Linked DNA regions of Thermobifida alba. The protein of the gene in region 1 interacts with the protein of each later gene in a pairwise test. Links are inferred from orthologs where the notes say so. Each region holds a gene or a part of one and is shown in the gene's direction. Other genes may lie near its edges.

The links.
Region 2: the proteins of sufU (region 1) and FOF52_RS21035 interact in binary tests that used the Escherichia coli proteins (3 or more experiments, as listed by UniProt). The link is inferred for Thermobifida alba from one-to-one orthologs.

Annotation. Positions count from the first base shown.
Region 1 is NZ_CP051627.1:2,202,198-2,205,197, reverse strand. The notes cover bases 150-2,835. They hold sufU (Fe-S cluster assembly sulfur transfer protein SufU), read left to right. Parts: upstream 150-1,098; coding sequence 1,099-1,572; downstream 1,573-2,835. Other genes in these bases: FOF52_RS09725 (MBL fold metallo-hydrolase), read left to right, coding at 2,586-2,835; FOF52_RS09730 (DUF1269 domain-containing protein), read left to right, coding at 2,071-2,589; FOF52_RS09735 (metal-sulfur cluster assembly factor), read left to right, coding at 1,569-1,934; FOF52_RS09745 (cysteine desulfurase), read left to right, coding at 150-1,086. Also shown: more of FOF52_RS09745, read left to right, coding at 1-149; more of FOF52_RS09725, read left to right, coding at 2,836-3,000. UniProt on the Escherichia coli protein: A scaffold on which IscS assembles Fe-S clusters. Exists as 2 interconverting forms, a structured (S) and disordered (D) form. The D-state is the preferred substrate for IscS.
Region 2 is NZ_CP051627.1:4,699,024-4,702,153, forward strand. What follows is about bases 116-2,931. They hold FOF52_RS21035 (cysteine desulfurase family protein), read left to right. Parts: upstream 116-845; coding sequence 846-2,018; downstream 2,019-2,931. Other genes in these bases: FOF52_RS21030 (Crp/Fnr family transcriptional regulator), read right to left, coding at 116-497; FOF52_RS21040 (DUF695 domain-containing protein), read right to left, coding at 2,108-2,931. Also shown: more of FOF52_RS21030, read right to left, coding at 1-115; more of FOF52_RS21040, read right to left, coding at 2,932-3,130. UniProt on the Escherichia coli protein: Master enzyme that delivers sulfur to a number of partners involved in Fe-S cluster assembly, tRNA modification or cofactor biosynthesis. Catalyzes the removal of elemental sulfur from cysteine to produce alanine.

The DNA of each region.
Region 1 (3,000 bases):
CTCGCGGAGGAGGCGACCGACGCCTACGAGGCGGCCCGGGCCACCATCGCGGCCTTCGTCGGCGCCCCCGCCGACGAGGTGGTGTTCACCAAGAACGCCACCGAGGCGGTCAACCTCGTCGCCTACGCCATGAGCAACGCGGCCACCGCGGGCGAGGAGTTCGCCCGCCTGGCCGTGGGCCCGGGCGACGAGGTCGTCGTCACCGAGATGGAGCACCACGCCAACCTGGTGCCGTGGCAGGAGCTGTGCCGCCGCACCGGGGCGACCCTGCGCTGGTTCGGCGTCACCGACGAGGGCCGCCTCGACCTGTCGAATCTGGACGACCTGGTCAACGAGCGCACGCGGATCGTGGCGCTCATCCACCAGTCCAACGTGCTGGGCACCGTCAACCCGGTCCGGCAGATCGCGGAGCGGGCGCACGCCGTCGGCGCGCTGGTCCTGGTGGACGGTGCCCAGTCGGTGCCGCACATGCCGGTCGACGTCACCGAACTCGGCGCCGACTTCCTGGTGTTCTCCGGGCACAAGATGTGCGGCCCCAACGGCATCGGCGTGCTGTGGGGACGCGGTGAACTGCTGCGCGCCATGCCGCCGTTCATCACCGGCGGCTCCATGATCGGCGTGGTGCACATGGACCGTGTCACCTGGGCCGACCCGCCGCAGCGCTTCGAGGCCGGGGTGCCGATGGCGCCGCAGGCGGTCGGCCTGGCCGCGGCCTGCGACTACCTGAGCTCCGTCGGCATGGAGGCCGTCGCCGCGCACGAGCACGCCCTGGTGGAATACGCGCTCAAGCACGTCGGTTCCATCGAGGGGGTACGGATCGTCGGACCGGCCGACGCCGAGGCACGCGGGGGAGCGGTGTCGTTCACCGTCGACGGCATCCACCCCCACGACGTGGGACAGGTGTTGGACGACCTGGGAGTGGCCGTGCGGGTGGGGCACCACTGCGCCTGGCCGCTGCACCGCAGGTACGGCACGGTGGCCACCACCCGAGCCTCCTTCTACCTGTACAACTCCCTCGCCGACGTGGACGCCCTGGCCGAGGGGATCCGCGAGGCGCAGCGGTTCTTCGGCGTGGCCCGAAGCTAGGAGAGGCGTGCCATGAAACTCGACGCGATGTACCAGGAGATCATCCTGGACCACTACCGCAACCCGCACCACAAGGGGCTGCGGGAGCCGTTCGACGCGGAGAGCCACCACATCAACCCCACCTGCGGTGACGAGGTCACCCTCCGGGTGCTGCTCAAGCCGGAGGAGGGGAACGGCACGGCCACGGTCGCCGACATCTCCTACGACAGCATGGGCTGTTCCATCAGCCAGGCCAGCGCCTCGGTCATGACCGACCTGCTCATCGGCAAGACCGTCGACGAGGCGATGGCCGTCCTGGACGAGTTCACCGCACTCATGCAGTCCAGGGGACAGGTCGAGCCCGACGAGGACGTGCTGGAGGACGCGGTGGCCTTCGCCGGGGTGTCGAAGTACCCCGCCCGCGTCAAGTGTGCTCTGCTCGCCTGGATGGCGTGGAAGGACGCGACCGCCAAGTCCCTGGCAACCCAGAAGGAGGGGGCCGCATGACCACCGGAAACGAGGAGGCTGCCCAGACCGCGCAGGCTCCGGCCGCCGAGGTGGACGAGGCGCTGCTGGAGGAGATCACCGACGCCCTCAAGGACGTCATCGACCCCGAACTGGGCGTCAACATCGTCGATCTCGGTCTGGTCTACGGCATCAACGTGGACGAGCGGGACATCGTCATCGACATGACGCTGACCAGCGCCGCCTGTCCGCTCACCGACGTCCTGGAGGACCAGGCCGCCAGCGCGCTGGAGGAGTTCGACCGCGAGGTCAAGATCAACTGGGTCTGGATGCCGCCGTGGGGGCCGGACAAGATCACCGAGGACGGCCGGGACCAGCTGCGGATGCTCGGTTTCAACGTCTGACCCGCTTGCGTCGTCCGTGACCTTCCGCCCGCGGCCCCGCCGGCCGCGGGCGTTTGCCGTTTCTTGGCACGCGCCCGGGTGAGGCACGGCGTCCCCCGGATAGGGGAGGGGAACGACGACCCGGGAGGAGACGGCCATGACCCATCTGGTGGTGTTCGGCGTAGCCGACCGGGACCGGGCGGAGCAGGCCCTCGACATCGCCGACGACCTGGCCCGGCACGAGCTGCTGCGGTTGAAGGACGCCGCCTACGTCTACAAGGACGCCCGCGGCAAGCCGCGCATCCAGCAGACGCTGAGCGCGACCGGTGTGGGCGCCGCGGGCGGCGCCCTGTGGGGCACCCTGGTCGGGGCGCTGTTCCTCTCGCCCGCGCTCGGCCTGGCGGTGGGGGCGGCGGCCGGCGCCGTCGCGGGCAAACTGACCGACATCGGTATCGACGACGGCATGATCCGCCAGATCGGACACCAGCTCGACGGGGGCCGGGCCGCGGTGTTCCTGCTGGTCCACTCGGCCACCAGGGACCGCGTCGTCGAGGCGTTGCGACCGTTGGAGCCGGTCGTGCTGGAGACCAGCCTGTCCCGCCGGGAGGAGCAGGAGCTCGTCAGGGCGCTGCGCGGCGAGGAGACGGCGCCGTCCGCACCGGGACGGGGAGGATGACGGCGGACGGGAACACACCGCCGGGAATCCACCGGAGCGGACACGCCCACACCACCATGTACCTGGTGGCCGACGGCGACGGCGTCACGGTCGTGGACACCGGGCTGCCCGCGGCCTGGCCGGTGCCGCTGCGCGCGTTGCGGGCCATCGGAACGGAGCCCGAGCAGGTCCGGGCGGTCGTGCCCACCCACGCGCACTTCGACCACCTGGGACTCGCGGAGCGGCTGCGCGGGCAGTGGCGGGTGCCGGTGTGGGCCCACCCGGAGGAGAACTTCGTCGCCGCCCACCCCTCCCAGTACCAGCACGAGAACAGCCGGCTGTGGTATCCGCTGCGCCACCCGGGCGGCGTCCCCGTCCTCGCGGGCATGGTCGCGGCGGGCGCGCCCACGGTCAACGGGGTCACCGAACCGT
Region 2 (3,130 bases), 2.5 Mb from region 1 along the record:
CCGATGTGGATGACCACGTTGGCACCCTGCGGTTCTCCCACCTCGTCAGCCAGGTGGCCGAGCAGACGGGCCATGCGTACGTCGGGTGTGTGACACAGCAGGTTGCTCAGGTGCTCTTCGCGCTGCAGGAAACGGGCCACGGACAGGCGGTAGATGTCGGTGTGCAGTTTGCAGCGCTCGGCGAAGGAGCGGAACGTTGGTGCGGGAATGGCATGGCCGACGCACCTGGTGGTGGTCCACGCCGTTGCGCTGCGAGGTTGTTCGAGGAGCACTCCGGTCTCACCGAAGAGGTCGCCGGGGCCGCGTAGAGCCAGAGGAACCTGTCGGCCATCGTCGGTGTCTTCAGTGATCTTGACGGTTCCTTCGGTCAGGGCCAGGACGAAGGTGGGCGGCTCTCCCTGGAGCATGAGTGGGGAATCGGCCCTGAACACGCGACGTGTGCCGATGCGGAGCAGTTCATCCCAGGTTTCAGGGGGGATCAATTGGCGCAGCTTCATGGATGCCGGATCTCCGGGACGACGAGGAAATTACAGAAGATTCTGCCAGGGCGGGCCGACAAACATGGTGAATTCGGATGGAGTTCCAGATTTCGCCTGAGGAGAAAAACCGGTTTTCGGTTGTCAAATTGACTTCAGGTGTGCCGTCATCGGCCCTTCAGAGCACTCGTCGGGGCTCGTCAGGACATCGGTGTGGTGGCACGGGGAAGCCGAACGCGTTGCGATCGCAGCGGTACGCCGGGGAGGGGAGGCCGGAAACCTGGTCGAACGGAACAGCCCGCGGGGTCTGCCGTCCGCCATGAGGTCGAAAACCCCCCGTCCGGCTCTCGGCCGTATCCTGGAGAAGTCATGGTTTATCTCGACCACGCCGCCACGACTCCGGTGCGTCCCGAGGTGCTCGCGGACCTGACGGACGGGTTCGGCGTTCTCGGAAACGCGTCCTCCCTGCACGGAGCCGGGCGGCAGGCCCGGCGGGTGGTGGAGGAGGCCCGCGAGACCCTCGCCGACGCCCTGGGCTGCACCCCGCACGAGGTGGTGTTCACCAGCGGCGGCACCGAGGCCGACAACCTCGCGGTCAAGGGCCTGTACTGGGCGCGGCACGCCCGGGACCCGGCGCGGCGGCGCATCCTGGTCAGCGCGGTTGAGCACCACGCCGTCCTCGACCCGGCCCACTGGATGGCCGACCACCAGGGCGCGCTCGTCGAGGAGCTGCCCGTGGACGCCTGCGGGCGGCTCTCCCCCGAGACGCTGCGCGCGGCGATCGAACGCGACCCCGCGAGCGTCGCGCTGGTCTCGGTGATGTGGGCCAACAACGAGGTCGGCACCGTCCAGCCGGTCGCGGAACTCGCCGCGGTCGCCGCCGAGCACGGCATCTGGTTCCACACCGACGCGGTGCAGGCGGTGGGCGTCGAAGAGGTCGACTTCGCCGCCAGCGGGGTGTCGGCGCTCACTGTCACCGGGCACAAACTGGGCGGACCGGTCGGCGTGGGGGCGCTGCTGCTGGCCCGCGGCGTCGACCCGGTGCCGGTGCTGCACGGCGGCGGCCAGGAACGCGACGTCCGCTCCGGGACGCTGACCACCCCGCTGCTGCGCGGTTTCGCCACCGCGGTGCGCCTGGCGGTCGCCGAACGCGCCGAGCACGCGGCCCAGTTGGCGGCACTGCGCGACGAACTGGTCGACGCGGTGCGCGCGGCGGTCCCCGACGTCCGGGTCAACGGCCACCCCGCCGAGCGCCTGGCGGGCATCGCCAACCTCGGCTTCCCCGGCTGCGAGGGCGACGCCCTGCTCATGCTGCTGGACGCCCAGGGCATCTGCTGCTCCACCGGTTCGGCCTGCTCGGCGGGGGTCTCCCAAGCCAGCCACGTGCTGCTGGCGATGGGCGCCGATCCCGACACCGCGCGGGAGGCGCTGCGCTTCTCCCTGGGCCGCGGCTCCACCTCCGCCGACGTCAAGGCCCTGGCGGAGGCCATCGGCCCGGCCGTGGCACGGGCGCGGGAGGCCCGCGCCCGCCGCCGGAGCTGACCGGCCACGACCCTGGTCCCGACGTCATCGGGAGGGCCGGAAACGGCTCCGGGGACCGGACCGCCGGCGGCGCGGCGCCCCGGCGGGGCTCAGCGCCCCAACTGCTTGCGGATGGGCTTGAGGATCTGGTCGATGGTGCGCCACTCGGGGTCCAGCGCGCTGGTGACGAACACCCGGCCCTCCGACCAGCCCCGGGCGGCCTTCTCGAACTCGGGCAGGATGCCCGACTCCGGGTCCAGGTAGAAGTGGAGGACCCGCTGGCCGCCGACCGTCTGCACGGCGAACAGCGCGCCGTTGGAGCCGAGCATCTCGCGCAGCCCGAGGGCGTAGGCCTCCAGCGCCGAGGCCGACGCCCCGGTGGGCAGGCGGTCCTCGTCGGTCTCCGCGTAGGAGACCATGACCTGCGCGTACAGGGTGAGCGCGGGGTAGTCGCGGCGGTGCAGCGGATAGCGCGCCGACAACTGCAGCGCCCCCCGCAGCGGAATCCGGCCCTGCAGGGTCACCCAGCCGCCTCCGCCGCCCATCCCGGACAGCTGCCGCACCACCGAGGGCATCGAGGTCGGCGGCAGCGGGTCCAGCGGTTTCTCCACCAGCGGGTGCACCGAGCCGATCCAGCGCACCAGGTCGTCCTCGCCCACGGCCAGCAGCACCACGTGCTCGGCGACCTCGCGCCGGGTCTCCTCCGGCAGGAACATGAAGTCCGGGTGGTAGACCCCGACCTCGATCTGTCCGCTGGAGTGGTCCACGCGCAGCGACACCGACGTGTGCGCCAGGTCGAGTTCGTGGTCGTCCCAGGTCGTCGCCCGGGTGAGCTGGGCGTGGTCGGCGGGACGCGCGGGGAAGAACGCCCAGTCGGCGTCCTCGGGGGCGGCGCGGTACCAGCGCTCGGCCAGGACGCGGGCCTCGTCGTCGGCCCCGGCGCGCAGGGTCAGCGCGTACGACGCACGCGCCGAGGCGGGCTCGTCCTCCAGGCTGGCCAGCAGCGCCTCGGGGCTGTCCAGGGAGCCGAGGGAGGCCAGGTCGGTGGGACCCGGTTCGGGGGCGCGCGACACCTCCCAGGACAGGGAGGGGTGGATGCGCCGCACCCGTTCGTCGAGGCGCTGGGCAGCCTC